DNA from 2 places in the Paenibacillus sp. FSL H8-0283 genome. Region 1 is predicted to be linked to the other one. Evidence: a T-box and tRNA genes for the amino acid it is inferred to sense, from the RefSeq annotation. Region 1 holds a T-box; the other holds one or more tRNA genes.
The links. The T-box of region 1 lies ahead of MHI52_RS24485 (valine--tRNA ligase). A T-box ahead of a tRNA ligase gene usually reads a tRNA of that ligase, here a tRNA-Val.

Region 1 (8,157 bases):
CCCCTAGCCCCGTCTCCCATACCACAACGTCAGGGTAACACTCCTCTGCATAGTACAGAAGCGCCAGAGCCGTGGACACCTCAAACATTGTGGGTGATCCAAGCGGAGTGGAGGCCATTTCCATGACCAGTGGATGTAATCGGTTCGAGAGCTTAAGCAGGATTTCTTCAGGAATATCCTCACCGTTGTATTGAAAACGGTTTGTAAACTTGGTGATATAAGGCGACGTAAAGGTACCCACATCATATCCAGCCTGAAGAAGCACTGACGTCAAAAAAGCGCAAGTCGAACCTTTGCCGTTCGTTCCCGCGACATGAATAAATTTGAGACGTTGGTGTGGATTGCCTAACATGGACATCAGACTCTCGATTCGTTCCAATCCAGGTCGGATGCCAAAAGGAATAAGGCCATTGATCCAGTCCACGGCCTCGTTGTACGTAAGTAAAGGAGCTGCTGCATCTGTCCCGTCTAATTCCGTCATCTGATTCACCTTCGGTCCCGAGTTTGAGTGAAAAAGCGGCCGGATGGCATAATGGCTCTCCATCCGACCCACATATATTAACCTTTAAGTTCCTTGATTCGTGCAATCACTTTATCCCGTTTATCGGAATAATCTGCTTGCTTGGCGCGCTCTTCCTCAATAACTTTGGCAGGAGCTTTGGCTACAAAGCCTTCGTTCGCCAGCTTTTTCTCTACACGGAGAACTTCGCCCTCAAGGTTCTCCAACTCTTTCTCCAAACGTGCCACTTCCTGCTCGATATCAATAAGACCTGCGAGCGGCAAGTATAGTTCTGCCCCCGTAATGATCGCAGTCATTGCCTTATCCGGTGAGTTTAAATCCAGCCCACTATCGAACTCGGACGTATTACAGAAACGTTTGATGTAGTGACTGTTACGCTCAATGATGCTGGACGTCTCAGGACTGTTTGCTTTGACCATCAACTCGATCTTTTTGCTCATCGGCACGTTAACTTCTGCACGAATGTTTCGAACTGCACGAATGGTATCCATGAGCAGGTTCATCTCGGCAACAGCCTCTGGGTTCTCAAGAGCAGGATCATATACCGGCCATGATGCCAGCGTAATCGTCTCACCTTCATGCGGCAGATGCTGCCAGATCTCTTCCGAGATGTATGGCATAAACGGATGAATCAGGCGCATGGTCTGATCCAGCACATAAGCAAGCACGGATTGCGTTTTCTTCTTGGCAACCGGATCTTCCCCATAGAAGGACAGCTTAGCAAACTCGATGTACCAGTCACACAGGTCATCCCAGATAAAGTTATATAACACACGACCCGTTTCCCCAAATTCATACGCTTCGATTAGACGCGTAATATCGCGGGAAGTTTCGTTAAGACGGTGCAAAATCCAATAATCCGCTGTACCGAGCTCTCCGCTGATGTCACGTTCCTCATAGGTGAATCCTTCCAGATTCATCAATGCAAAGCGCGAAGCATTCCAGATCTTGTTGGCGAAATTACGAGCCTGTTCCACCCGTTCCCAACGGAAACGCAGATCCTGACCTGGCGTGCTGCTGGTTGAGATCATGTAACGCATTGCATCTGCGCCGTATTTCTCAATCACATCCAGCGGATCTACACCGTTACCCAGTGATTTGGACATTTTACGTCCATCTGCATCACGGACAAGACCATGCATCAGCACATCCTTGAACGGAATCTCATCGGTGAATTCCAATGCAGTGAAAATCATACGTGCAACCCAGAAATATATGATGTCATACCCTGTCACAAGTACACTTGTCGGATAATAACGTTTCAGGTCTTCCGTATCTTCCGGCCAGCCTAGTGTGGAGAATGGCCATAAGCCGGAGCTAAACCAAGTATCGAGTACGTCTTCGTCCTGTCTGAGCTTGCGTCCAGCATACTCTGGCAGCGTTGTTGGATCTTCAGCAGATACGATGATTTCACCCGTTTCTTCATCATACCAGGCAGGAATACGATGTCCCCACCACAGTTGACGGGAAATACACCAGTCACGAACGTTCTCGATCCAGTTCAGATAGGTTTTCTCAAAACGATCTGGAACAAAATTAACCCCTTCGCCGCTCTGTTGTTTCTTAATCGCTCTCTCTGCAAGTGGCTTCATCTCAACGAACCACTGTGTAGACAGATACGGCTCAACAACAGCTCCGGTACGTTCACTGTGTCCAACCTGATGCGTGTGATCCTCAATGTTGATCAATACGCCCTGCTCTTTCAAGTCAGCAACAATCTGCTTGCGGCAGTCACTGCGATCCAGTCCCTGATACTTGCCTGCCTCAGCATTCATTGTGCCGCTCTCATCCATTACCGTAATCTGAGGCAGATCATGACGAAGACCTACTTCAAAGTCATTTGGATCATGCGCAGGTGTGATTTTAACTGCACCACTTCCAAACTCTTTATCCACATAATCATCAGCGATAATTGGAATTTCGCGTCCAATGATAGGCAGTACAAGTACTTTACCAATCATATCTGCATAACGCTCATCCTTCGGATGAACAGCAACCGCTGTATCACCCAGCATCGTTTCAGGACGCGTTGTTGCCACTGTAACGTAGCCACTTCCGTCTTTGAGCGGGTACCGCAGATGGTACAGGTGACCCTGAACCTCTTTATATTCAACCTCAATGTCGGACAGAGCTGTCCGGTTCACCGGGTCCCAGTTAATGATACGTTTGCCTCGGTAAATAAGGCCTTTTTCATACAGTTGAACAAATACTTTACGAACCGCTTGGGACAGACCTTCATCCAGCGTAAAACGTTCACGTGAGTAATCAAGCGACAATCCCATTTTGCCCCATTGCTGACGAATGGTAGTGGCATATTGATCTTTCCAGTCCCATACCTTCTCCAGAAACTTCTCACGTCCCAGATCATAACGAGTCAGACCTTCTTCACGCAGCTTCTGCTCCACTTTGGTTTGGGTAGCAATACCTGCATGGTCGGAACCCGGAAGCCACAGTGCGTCATAACCTTGCATCCGTTTGGTGCGGATCAGAATATCCTGCAGTGTAAAATCAAGCGCATGCCCAATGTGCAGCATCCCGGTCACATTTGGGGGTGGAATTACAATCGTATACGGCTCGGCATCTTTACGTTGACCGGCTTTGAAATATCCACGCTCCATCCAGGTGGAGTACCATTTATCCTCTGCCGCCTTAGGATCGTAAGTGGTCGGCATTTCTGTTGCAGCTGATTTTTTTTCCTCAGACATGTGTCATTCCTCCGTTACTTCATCATCTTCGCCAAAAAAAACAAAAAAAACCTTTCATCCATCAAAGGACGAAAGGTTAGCTTTCGCGGTACCACCTTTGTTTCACGCCTACAGCAAGATAGACTTCACCCTCTGTACATGACGTGACACTTCAAGCAGATAACGGCTGCTACCGGCCCATCCTACCTCAGTAATAAATGACGATAGATCTCATTCATCCCTTGTATTCAAACAGGCAACTCCCGGGCGACTTCGATCAGTTGGTTCCTGCGGAATCTCACAGCGCTGCAATTCCACTCTCTGAAAGGTCATACTGTCTACTACTCCCGTTCCACGTTGTTCTTCAAAAAACCTACACACATCATACCTTGCTCGTGCGCGATAGTCAACCTGACAACAGCGGATAAAGAGCGCTGGAATGCAGGTTTAGGACGAATCATGCAAAAACCCGCAATCCTCAAGGGGATCACGGGTCGTAACGAAGGCTTTAACTACGGATTAAGGGATGTACAATATCTGACCTTCTTCCACAACCTGCTCAGATAATCGGTTATACAACTGAAGTTCCCTCGTGCTCAATTGATATCGATCTGCAATAGCATCCAGTGTATCTTCTCGCTGAACGATGCAAAGTTTCACCTTGCGGAACGGGGTCTGGTCCACGATCGTTCCCAGGAACAGGTTCTTCCATTCCACATCATCAGCTGGATACGTTTCTTCCTGTACCACACCCGCAGGAACCTCATCGCCTCGCTCCACTTCAGCATCGCGTGCCGCTCTACCGGAGGATAACAAAGAAGAGATACCTACGCCCTCTTCTTGCCGTGGTGCGGATTCTTTTTTGCTGCCAAAAGCAACCTTCAGCTCCGGCTTGTCTTCCGTCTCAGCCACAGGTTCAGGAACAAATGCTTCGTTCTGTACGAACTCGTCTACCCCAGTCGCTTCAAAAGACGGCCGGTCTTCCTCAGCGTTGCCTGGTTCGGACGAAGCAAATACACCTTGCCAGTTCTCCGCCTGTGATTCGCCCGGGACATCGGCAACTGCCTGATTCTCCTGCTGAGGTACAGATCTCGCGGATTCGAAGTGCCATACCTCTGGTGCGTCCGGTACATCCGGTGATGCCAACTCATTAGATGATTGAGCAGTAGGCTCTGAGACTGCTTGATCTGCACTTCTCGAGTTCGCAGGCAATGCATCCACGGAAGGCTCGGACCAACCCGAAGACTCATCTTCCAGAGGCAACAATGGTTCCGACTCAGGGTAAGAAGCTAATCGATCTGCGGTCTCAGCCATAAATGACGAGATCGGAGAAGGTTCGCTGTATTGCTCATGAGATGCCAATTCATCTCCATTCGCTGTCAGAGATGCGGGATCTTCATTTGCATCAGGTTGTCTGTTTTCGTTAACGTACTCCGCACTTAGCTCCTCAGATTGAAGTGGCTCTGCGGATGACGCATTCGCATAATCCTGCTGCCATTCTTCGCTATTCCTTAATGTCTCTTCCCGTGTGGACAGGTCAGCGAATTCCGGAGCACCATATGCAAGTTCTGCTGCATTCGTAAGTCTCTCTTCCTCACTCCGCTGGAGCAGGTACTCTTGTGCAAATGTGTTGGGATCGCTACCTGCCTGTGCTGCTTCATCGGAACGGTTGGATTGCTGAGCATCAGGTGAATGAACAACTGTAAACTCATCTGCTGACCACACTTGTGGCTCTTCAACAGGAAAACCTTCGATACCTCGTAGCGACAACACGCCTGTAATGTTCAGACTGCGATTGGATAACAGATCCACGTCAAAATTTTCGATCTCGATGGAAATATCCTCAATCGATCTGACCCGGTTCAGCGGCACTGTGATCTCCACGGGAATGAAATGTTTGAGCTCCTCTGAAGCCTCATTCTCTCCTCTGTACGCACCTGTAAGTAAAAGATGTCCTCTTAACGTGGCATGATCATCCTGCCCTATGACTTGAATGCGCGGGTATAGTTCAATCTCCTCCAGTTCCTCAATCGCAGGGACTCCCTCAGACAAATGAACGCGCTCATAAATATCGAACCGTAAACCATAAGGTTGATTCAACAAAGGTGGCGTCCTCCTTTCGGCATATGTTCACCATGATCCTTCTCATGGGACTGATCCATGGTCCAAATCCTTCGTTACCCCATCTATATGCCTTGAATGAGAGGAGCATGCCACCTTTTGAAAAACCTTGCTATATATGTTCAACTCATGGTTATTTACACTGTCACTCCAATGACAGAACAACCTTCCGATCACTGTTATCCCCAGATTTTTTTTGATTCCCTTCTTCAAAGGGAAAAACCGGGGATAGCTTATGCTTCCGAAGTAGCTTTCTTTCAGAAAGCTTTTAGGCGAACGCTTTACTTCTTCTGGTTGTTTCTGTCCTTTCCGTTTTCGTGTAAATAGTTAGTCGAACTTATATAGTGTACTAGTAAGCCCCCTCTCGCTCTGCCAATTGTGTGAAGTCGGATGGCCAATGGTCGTTCACTTCAATCATCGCTCCGGTTAACGGATGACTAAACTTAAGCATCTCTCCATGAAGTGCTTGTCGCCCAATGGCATCCGCTCTACCACCATACAACGAATCACCAATGAGCGGGTGTCCCGCGTAACTCAGGTGTACACGAATTTGGTGTGTTCGTCCTGTATCCAGCTTTAATCGTACAAGGGTTGCTCTTTCCCACACTTCGACGGTCTCCACATGAGTAACAGCTTCCTGTCCACCTTCCGAGACACGTCTGCGCTGCTTGTGATGTCTATCCTTGCCAATCGGAGCATCAATTTTGTGGAGTTCAAGGGGAATTTGTCCACCTGCAATAGCTACATAATGGCGACCAATCTCTTTACGACGCATCGCTTCATCCAGTTTGGCGAGGGCAAAAGTATTTTTGGCATATAGGACAGGTCCCGTTGTATCCTCATCCAGTCGATGAACATGGCGTACGCTCGCCTGTATTCCGTTCATTTCATAATAAGAGGCAACCACATGATCCAGCGTGATCGCCTGATCGGTACGGCTTCCATCTGGATGCAGTTTCATGCCTGCAGGTTTGTGCATAACCAGACAGAAATCATCCTCATATAATACATCCACATCAGCCCAGCGTGGCTCAACATCGATTGGCTGGGACGCAAAAAGGGCCAGCCGAAGCCGGTCCCCTGCAAGTTGTATTCCTTGGTTTGCTTTCAGCTGACGGAGCAGTTTCTCCGGAAACTGAAGCTCAGACAATAACCATTGCTCTGCAGCCATCGGTTTGTCCGAGCTGCCTGTTACGGCTTTCCCTGGCATCAGCTCAAGCCATTCCCCGCGGCGTTTCCAACTTTTGATGGTCATAGCGATTGAAGAGCTTTACGATTCGCCTCAATCGTATCGTCAATATCCTGCTCCGTATGCACACCAGAGACAAACATACCTTCGTATTGCGAAGGCGCAACACTCACACCTTGATCAATCATGGCCGCAAAATAACGACGGAATTGATCCAGATTGCTTTCTTTGGCAATATCATAATTGGTTACTGGAACGGCACTGAAGAATGGACAAACCATGGAACCCACACGGTTAATGGTTATCGCAATACCCGTCTCAGCTGCATTTTTCTCGAATCCGGCTTGCAGACGTGCAGACAATGTCTCCAGACGGTCATAGACCTCTGGTGTTAACAATTTGAGCGTTGTATACCCTGCTGCCATAGCCAGCGGATTCCCGCTCAATGTACCTGCCTGATAGATTGGTCCTGTTGGAGCAATCTGTTCCATCAGATCCCGACGACCACCATAAGCGCCAACCGGGAGGCCGCCACCGATAACTTTACCCAGACAAGTCAGGTCAGGTGTAACCCCATACCGTCCCTGAGCACAGTTCAACCCTACGCGGAAACCGGTCATGACTTCGTCAAAAATAAGCAGGCTGCCATATTGGGTCGTCAAACTGCGCAGCCCTTCAAGGAAACCGGAAGCCGGAGGAACAACCCCCATGTTACCTGCCACAGGCTCCACAATAACAGCCGCCAGTTCTTCACCATAACGTTCAAAAGCAAGTCTCACGGACTCCAGATCGTTATAAGGCACCGTAATGGTATTCACAGCTACGCCTTCAGGCACGCCTGGACTATCTGGAAGACCCAGCGTTGCAACACCTGAGCCAGCCTTGATCAGCAAGCTGTCTGCATGTCCATGATATGATCCTTCAAACTTCAGAATTTTACTGCGTCCGGTTACCCCGCGTGCCAGTCGAATGGCACTCATCGTTGCTTCAGTTCCAGAATTAACCATCCGCACGATATCGATAGAAGGTACACGCTCACAGACCAGTTTTGCCATCTCGGTCTCCAGCAAGGTAGGCGCACCAAAGCTTGTTCCTTTGAGGGCTGTCTCACGCAAAGCTTCTACAACGTCAGGGTGTGCATGTCCCATAATGAGTGGGCCCCAGGATCCCACATAGTCAATAAAAACATTGCCATCAATATCGTAGATTTTGGACCCTTCACCACGTTCTGCATAGATCGGAGTAAGTCCCACCGATTTGAATGCGCGTACAGGGCTGTTCACACCCCCGGGTATGTACTGCTTCGCTTCCTCAAACGCGCTGCGTGAGCGCTCATCATTGCGACGATTACCTTGTTGTGCAGTCATGAATATCCTCCTCAATGTAATTTATTTTATTTCTCAGCCAACCAGCGTGAAGCGTCTTTTCCGTAGTAGGTAATGATCATATCTGCACCTGCGCGTTTCATGCTGAGCAGGATTTCCATGGCAACTTTTTTCTCATCGATCCAGCCTTGAATCGCCGCCGCCTTCACCATGGCATACTCGCCACTTACATTATAGGCAACAAGCGGAAGATCAAATTGATCCTTAATCGTACGCATGACATCAAGATAGGACAGCGAAGGTTTAACCATTAGCATA
Region 2 (8,157 bases), 850 kb from region 1:
CATTGCAGCGGTATACATAGGATTGTCCATTTTTTTATCAAATTGAGGCGTGTACATCCGTCTGGTTTCTGCATCACAATAATCATAAGGCGCAACGGCCCTGTTTGCCTTCATCGCTGCGCCCAGTGCTGCCTGAGCAATATTTTCAGTCATAGACATGAGAACTCAACTCCTTCGTGAGCAGGGTATTACCATTTACCGGTCGCGAACATAAAACATCCGAAGTGTCCTTTAATAGGATTGATAAATCAACAACATTACCCTCATTCGCAACCGGCTCCTGAGTAACACAAAGGATAGGACAAATTCTAGCATTATATGAATACGCTTTCATTTTGTTCATTCCTTTATTTCCTTTACAGTTGTAATCAGCAACTGTCCCTTTCATTGGTACGCCCGGATAATGTTGATCCTTCATATTAATCCCTCCTATTGTTTTCTCCCGATAAGTATATTCATGAAGTTGCCTTTGTGTTAAAGCATTATGCCCATCTTGTAGCCTATTATTCTAAGACTGGTTCTCATATAAAACATAAACAGGCTAACCAATACAAATTGGCTAACCTGTTTGAACGAAGAAACTGCAAAACCAACTCCTTATTACTCCGCAAAAAGTGATGATATGGGATTCGCAACTTTTTTATTGGATTTCTCCTTGCCTTGGTTATCCAATACATAGTACTGGTAAAAGTCGTTAGCGAATCCGATAGACTCCTGTATTTTCAGCTTAAAAGCTTCAAATGCCGCATCACTCAGATGATCCTCATTCCAGAAATAATGAAGCATCAATCGATTCTGGTTATAGGGATGTTTGATAACATATGCACCCGCGGCGAGAGGTTGATCCATGGTATTTTTCCAAGTAAAACCCGTCTGTTTCGTCCGGTCGATAATGTTGAATTTTAAAGCCTGCACCAATCCGTTTGACTTGGCATTGCCAATGACAATAAGGTTGCTGTTGCCGATCTCTTTTTTCATCTTTTGCTTCAGTTCCTTGCGATCCCGTATAATGTCGTATCTCATACCAGTCATATCAAGGAATCCGGTCAACTGATTAACCATATCTTCCTGCTGTTTAGTTGCAAGCTTACTCACCTGATCGCTGAGCACAATGGTTAATTCCTCGCCTTGAAGGACTTTGTCCATCAATCGATTCATCACTTCATATGGCAGATCAGGGATCATACCCATGACAGCCTGATATTGCACTTGTAAGACATCATGCACATAGGCGGCGGTCTCTTCCTGTGATAATTGGTATTCCGGCTTTAAGACAAAATCAGGCTGATATAGGGCCATCTGCATTTCTGAACGTATTTCTTCACCAAGCACATCTTCAATGGTTTGAAGCAGCCCCTCTACCGTTGCATTTTGGTACACGTAGCGTTTGAAATATGTCTTCATCAACTCGTCAAATTTCTCTTCACCGACGGAACGGTAAAGCTGATAGATCGCTTGTCGCCCCTTCTGATAATATACCAAACTTGCCAAATCCCCAGCTTCATCGTTTGTTGACGCAATCGCCATATCTACGGGCGCAGTATCAAACTGTATGGATCTGAATCCATTTAGCTTATCTCCCTGTTTCTCGGCAAAATACACCATGGAGAAATCAGCAAAGCCTTCATCCAGGAAGGATTCTGTCTCCGAATTATTACCGATCAATGCATGGAACCACTGATGCGCTATTTCATGAACAAATGTTGTGTCTTCTTCTGGAACAGCACCATTTTGAATCTGTCCCATCTGGATGAGCCTCGCATACTCCACGGCAACGCCTTGTACATACGTCTCGACAATTCGGAACTCTGGATAGGGATACTTCCCATACTTGTCACTATAGAAATCGATGACCTTGAATGCCTGATTAATGTACCGGTCAATTATCTTTTTCTTGGATGGGTCATCGTTGAAATAATAATACTCCACCGTCAGACCGTTACGGGTAACGCGTTCCACTTGAAGATTAGGACTTGCAAAGAAAACAAACTCCCTCGTATTCTCGGCTACAGCAGACACAATCTTACGACCATGTTCTGTACTGTTTTGAGTGGTGATCGTGCCCGGCATGGCAACCTGATACTCATCAGGAACATTTAAATCAACTTCATAATCCGCTGAGGTATAATATTCACTCTCAAATGTTTGACTATACGGCGTCTTGTTCCATTGATGCTTAACCTCGTCGTATACAGACATCACCGGGAACCAGTGTGCACCATTGATCATGTCCTTGTAGTAGGAAACTCGCTGTGAGCCATAGGGTATATTCAACTGAAACTCCAGTTGGAATGATACCGATTCACTTGGTTGAACGGGCTCTTTCAACTGCACGGTCAACGCCTGGTTTTCCTTATGGAAGTCCAGCGGTTGGTTATCTGCGCTTACAGCCTGAATATCGATGCCACCCAGAAAGTCCTCTGCTGTTTTCTCCGGGTGATCTTCACTAATCTTTTCATTATGCTGTTGGTACATGCTCGCCTGTGTAGACCTGGAGAGGTTTGCGTCAGCATATGTATGAAGGACCACCTGCTGGAGGGTATCCTTGCTTGTGTTGTGATACGTTACCTTCTCGCTCCCCTGGATCGTCATGTCCTTCTCATTCAACCGAGCCTGGATCTGGTATTGAATCGGAGTCTGCTCTATCGAGTCTTTCTGTGTGTTATATATCTTCGTAGATACAGGTGCTGGGCCTGCCTCCGCGGCAACAACCCCCATGTTGGCAAGTGGGCTTGTTGCCAGTATTAAAGCCAGTGTACCCGCGATCCCTACTCTGGCTAACTTTGATGTAAATGGACTTGAATAATTCATAAGTTCTCTCCTTCTCCTGTTCTATATTGACATCAGAACCAAGTATAGAAGACGAACCTTACGCTGAATTTATGTTTTATTTAAGTTTTGTTTAAAAAGAGGAAGAGAAACTGTGCCATTAAATTTATTATCAACAAAAACCACCTACACATATTATTGGAGGTAGCCATATTATTATATAAAAAAACAACTCCTCTTGAGATATAATTCTCAAAAGAAGTTGTTTTAATTTTTCATATAGGACGAGTGGGGATCGAACCCACGACCCTTACCCTGTCAAGATAATGCTCTCCCGCTGAGCTATCGCCCTGTAATAATTATGATGTATCAATCACGGTCGTACTACTAAATTTAACTGAGCTAACAGATCATGATATATAATTGTTTCCCAATCAAGTAACAGTATCATATCAAGTAACCGTGTTCATTGTCAATGATTTATTTGGTTATAATTCACCCGAAATGGTGCACAATAAAGGAAAGATTACCATTTCAACACGAGGTGAATTCCCTATGAGAAACTTAACAAAACGGTCAAAATCCAATAAATATACATTTACCAAATGCTTCTTTCTCTTTGCTGGGCTTGTGATTCTCAGTACAAACGTTACGGGTTGCGGCTTGGAGAAGGATGAACATACGGTACAATTCCAACAATTACAACAGCCCAATGAAAATAGTGAGTCTCTGCCCGTCTGGCTGGACGTATACTCCAAATCTGTAATTCAAGATGTGTATTCTCCGCGAGGAAGCAGTGAAGTCTTGCCGTGAAGGTTAACAGGTGAATTACTCATCTTCATCCCACTTGCGTGAGTATGCTTTCTTCGTAACGTAATACAACAGAGTAATCATTCCCGCCGACATTAGCAATGTAATTACCATGATGCCTGTCATGCCTATCACTCCCCCCTCCTCTCCCAATATGTTCCAGACTTCACTATACAGGAAAAACATTTTTTTGTATAATTCAGTCTGATATGTCGCGCAAGAGCAGAAAGAAGGAATGGAATTGGCAGCTGAGATTAGTTATGTATCAACAGAAGAACAACTGGAGCAAGCCCTGGGAATTCGCCATCACGTATTTGTTATCGAGCAACAGGTGCCTGCCGAGATTGAGATTGATCAATATGATGTCATCAGTCCGGATGTGCATCATGTATTGTTAAGTACGGATGGCCAAGCTGTAGCCACAGGTCGTCTGATCTATTACAGCAAGGATACAGCCAAAATGCAGCGAATCGCAGTGCTTGAATCACATCGTTCATTTGGTTATGGACGTGTGCTTCTGCTCGCGATGGAGGAGCTGGCACGTGAACTCGGCTTATCCTATTCTGTACTGGATGCGCAGTGTCAGGCACAGAAATTCTATGAAAAACTGGGTTATGAAGTGATTTCGGAAGAACCTTTTTATGATGCAGATATTCTGCATGTTCGTATGAGAAAGAGCTTGTAAAACCTCAGCGTTGGCAGGTCTTATCAGCATATGGTGCATACTTCCGATGAATTCGGATAGGCTAATCAGGTAAGCAGATTCCTATCTCGTCATATAAGGAGAGTGTGACATCATGGATCAAACGACACGCGAGAGTTTCACAGCCGTACAGAAAAATGGTGACGGTGACCTGACAGCTTTTCAGACTTCAGCAGGACGTGTACTGGATTATCAGCAGGCACTTGCAGAAGTAAAAGCTGGTGCTATTGCCGGTGTGAATGTATTTAAAGGCAAGGATGGCGAAATGTACATTCGCGGCGATGCCGACGGTGACCCAACCAACAACCTGGACCAACTTCCCCATTTCTAAAATAGATGCACATGTCGTACATGTGACACAGTAAGCGCCGATCCGGATATCCGGGTTGGCGTTTTCTTATATTCACTGGAGGGTGTCTTCAAACCTACTGAAAGCCGAACTCAGGCCCACGAGCGGTAACGAATCTGAGGCGTCTTATTCAAGGATTTGAAGCCCCCTTAGAAATTGAAGGAATCTGAGACACGCTATATCAGAATTTTTGGCCTTTATAGCGTTTTTGTCAGGGGATTTAGGGAAATAAGGTGTCAGATATTCCTTATAATCTAAAAAGAGAGCGGAAGGCCTAATAAGACGTCCTGTGTTCCTTAGAAAATCATCTACTCATTCGCCAGGATCAGCCAACTTGGACTCCCAGACTGTTTAGATGCTGACATCCATCATCGTATAGCTTGCTTAAGTTTGAGACACACCTAGTAGTCCGTAAAATATTTTACGGAATCACCGGAAGGCTGGCTTTTGCGAATCGGTTGTTGTACCTGTTCCCATGCCTGCAAAATCTGTATCCCTTCCAGAGTAGACCTGCTCCCCCACGCGATGTGCCCGGTGCGTTCAAGCTCCAGCAAAGACTCATGAATGTAAGCTCTGCTTCGTCCCGTCTTGTTCTCCAGTTCATCCATACGCGGCAGCCTGCGCCGTTGTCCTGCATAGTTCACCATAATACGCAAAATCTTGCGTTCAAAGTCGTTCAGCATACTTTACCTCCCCATTCAGATCGGTAACAGGACGCCATGCCAGAATACCTTGCTCCAGAAATGTTCGGGGCGAACCTTCTTTTCCCGCTGATGCTCTAATCATCCCGCCACGTACACTGTTAATTCGAATCTGTCGCTGCGTAATCTGCCCTGCACGATCCATGTAGACAAGCTCCACCATCTGGCCAATATATTTCCCTAGCATAATCATCCCTCCGATAAGAACGTTTGTTTGTATTTCATATTATATGCGAACATAAGTTCTTTATTCAATAGTAAAAAAAGGATTTTGTAAAATAAAAAAAACCAGACTTTCACCTTAATGATTAAGGCAGTCTGGTTCAACCCATAGTATAGCTAATATGAAAACATGGCTTGTAATGACCAAGTTCAGCGGATCAGTGTCGATCCGATTCCGAAAATTCTACTTTCTTTAACTGCTGTGTAGATGGATTAAAATCAACATTCACATAGACTGCGAATTGTTTGCCGTCTTTCGCACGAACCCATAGCTTGAACTGTTCCCGTGATTGATCTGCTGTTAGAGAGGTGCGACCGATATGCTTATAGTCCAAAATATCCACATTATACTTGGTCTGTGTTTCTTTGACCGCAATAATTCCCCACTTCGCATAATCAGGGATGGCGGCGCCTGTGCCTGATGTAATTCCGGCTAAACTCAGAACTACCGACATGACGGTAACGATGAGCATTCTCATTTCACTCACTCCTTGGGACAATATGTTTCTGTTATATTGCCCGTCCGGGTTTCATTTTACACGAATAAACGAAAGATCCAGGCCAGTGGCCGTAGGGAAAAAGGAACCACATGAACAAGTCGGTCAAACGAATCAGGAGGCTCCGTCCGGAAACTCATTCCCCAGTCACCCGAGAAAAAGTGTTGTTGTGTCTTCGGCTCCTCAGGACGTTCCAACCCGTATTTCTTTTCAAGCCTTTGCCTCGTTTGTTCATCCACCTGAACCTCGTTCGTAACGTCATATGCTGTGGCAGGCTCGCTGCTTATGTACATTTGAATCATTAGAAACATCACAATCCCAACTATTTGTATCCAACGCTTGTTCATCTCTTACTCCTTTATGGATTCATGACTCTTTTCTCTTGTACGTGAAGACTCGTTTGAATGTTTGATTATACATAAATTTGACCGTATTGGAAATAACAAATGGGAGAAGAGTTGGGGCATGCGTTATGCGATGCTAAAGTCCCATTTGGTTGATTTTTTGTTTAAAAAACCCAATAAACGTGTAATAGGCCATGACAGAGTGACTTCACGATCTGAAACTCTACACGATCTGCAATACCAATAAGAGGAGGTTACACCCGAATGTTCAAACGCTTGGATGAAATCCTGATTGAGATTCCCAATGTCGAGAAGCCAGATCCGAATGCTGCAGCAGCTATACAAGAATTACTCGGCGGCAAATTCGGAGAAATGTCAACGTTGAACAACTACCTCTATCAATCTTTTAATTTTCGATCCAAAGAAAAGCTGAAGCCCTTCTATGACCTCGTCATGAGCATTACGGCCGAAGAATTGGGTCATGTTGAACTCGTGTCTCATGGTATTAACAAGTGCCTCAGAGGTTCAACCGAGTACAAAGAACCCGACGATACACCGCTAGGTTCCGTAAAAGATGCTCGTCTGTCGTATCACTACCTGGCAGGTGCACAAGGCGCAATGCCTTTTGACTCTATGGGTAATCCATGGACGGGAGCAAACGTCTTCAACAGCGGCAATCTGGTCGAGGATCTACTGCATAACTTCTTCCTAGAATGTGGCGCTCGTACCCATAAAATGAAAGTATATGAGATGACGGATCACCCGGCAGCCCGGGAAGTGGTTGGTTTCCTGCTGGTACGTGGCGGTGTGCATGTCGTGGCATATGCAAAAGCACTTGAGATTGCAACTGGCGTAAATGTGACCAAGCTGGTTCCTATTCCTTCACTGAACAACAAAGCCTTCAACGAGGCTCGCAAATATGAAGAAAAAGGGGTACACACCAAGCTGTACACCTATAGTGATAAAGATTTCAATGCGATCGGTCAGATCTGGAAAGGAACTCACCCCGAAGATGGACAACCTCTTGAAGTCATCCAAGGGATACCTGAAGGATTCCCGATTCCAGAAGCTCCTGCGGTCGAGGAAGAATTTGCACCGGGCATCTCACAAGAAGACTTTAAGGAAATTGCACGTCGTCTAAAAATGGCGGGGAATATTGCGGATTAAGGAACAATTTGTTTAACAGGTTCTTTCCCTATATATAGGTTTTTTAACTCTATGTTTAAGTGAAGCCCTCGAACCCTGCTGCTTAATGCAGAGAGGATTGGAGGGCTTTGTTATACTAAATTTATGATACAATTTTATGGTGCAAAATAAGTATGTTGTATGCACGTCATTTCCTGAGAACTTAGCTGTAAAAGTAAACCGGATCTCTGCTGACATCGTTAAACTTAGTTAAACTCCAACACCGATTCCTCACGCTGACTCATGACTTCAATTAGCATGTTGGCACCCAGACGAAAACCTTGTGCAAACGCTGCTTCCGTATGCATGCCCTCACATCTGCCACACAAGTCAAATAACTGTTCAAGCTCAAGAAATTCATTCTCACTCAAACGATTCTTCCATTGCTCTGTCAGAGCTGCAATCTGCCGCCCTAACGCTTGGTATTCAGGATGTGTCGGCATCATCATCTCATCCGGTCGAAGTCGTCCATTATATAATGCTTCTAATATCGAATTCATGTGCATCCTCCTGTATATCAATTCGCACCTCACTTGAATGAACGTTCTGCACATGGTAGGATATTTATGCAGTCGCT

Region 2: it has a tRNA-Val gene. The T-box ahead of MHI52_RS24485 (valine--tRNA ligase) is inferred to sense a tRNA for this amino acid. The anticodon was not compared.

The regions. Positions count from the first base shown of each region.
Region 1 covers NZ_CP150295.1:5,540,722-5,548,878, forward strand. Annotated here, with positions in the region: gene MHI52_RS24480 (folylpolyglutamate synthase/dihydrofolate synthase family protein) at 1-481, opposite strand, end outside; gene MHI52_RS24485 (valine--tRNA ligase) at 559-3,225, opposite strand; T-box leader at 3,287-3,568, opposite strand; gene MHI52_RS24490 (LysM peptidoglycan-binding domain-containing protein) at 3,724-5,307, opposite strand; gene MHI52_RS24495 (RluA family pseudouridine synthase) at 5,675-6,580, opposite strand; gene hemL (glutamate-1-semialdehyde 2,1-aminomutase) at 6,577-7,881, opposite strand; gene hemB (porphobilinogen synthase) at 7,908-8,157, opposite strand, start outside.
Region 2 covers NZ_CP150295.1:4,691,183-4,699,339, forward strand. Annotated here, with positions in the region: gene MHI52_RS20925 (hypothetical protein) at 1-159, opposite strand, end outside; gene MHI52_RS20930 (hypothetical protein) at 146-418, opposite strand; gene MHI52_RS20935 (M1 family metallopeptidase) at 601-2,811, opposite strand; tRNA gene MHI52_RS20940 (tRNA-Val) at 3,050-3,121, opposite strand; gene MHI52_RS20945 (hypothetical protein) at 3,325-3,582, shown strand; gene MHI52_RS20950 (GNAT family N-acetyltransferase) at 3,821-4,264, shown strand; gene MHI52_RS20955 (DUF3892 domain-containing protein) at 4,377-4,613, shown strand; gene MHI52_RS20960 (hypothetical protein) at 5,033-5,314, opposite strand; gene MHI52_RS20965 (hypothetical protein) at 5,298-5,519, opposite strand; gene MHI52_RS20970 (DUF3889 domain-containing protein) at 5,713-6,033, opposite strand; gene MHI52_RS20975 (hypothetical protein) at 6,090-6,398, opposite strand; gene MHI52_RS20980 (manganese catalase family protein) at 6,660-7,562, shown strand; gene MHI52_RS20985 (DUF6809 family protein) at 7,787-8,080, opposite strand.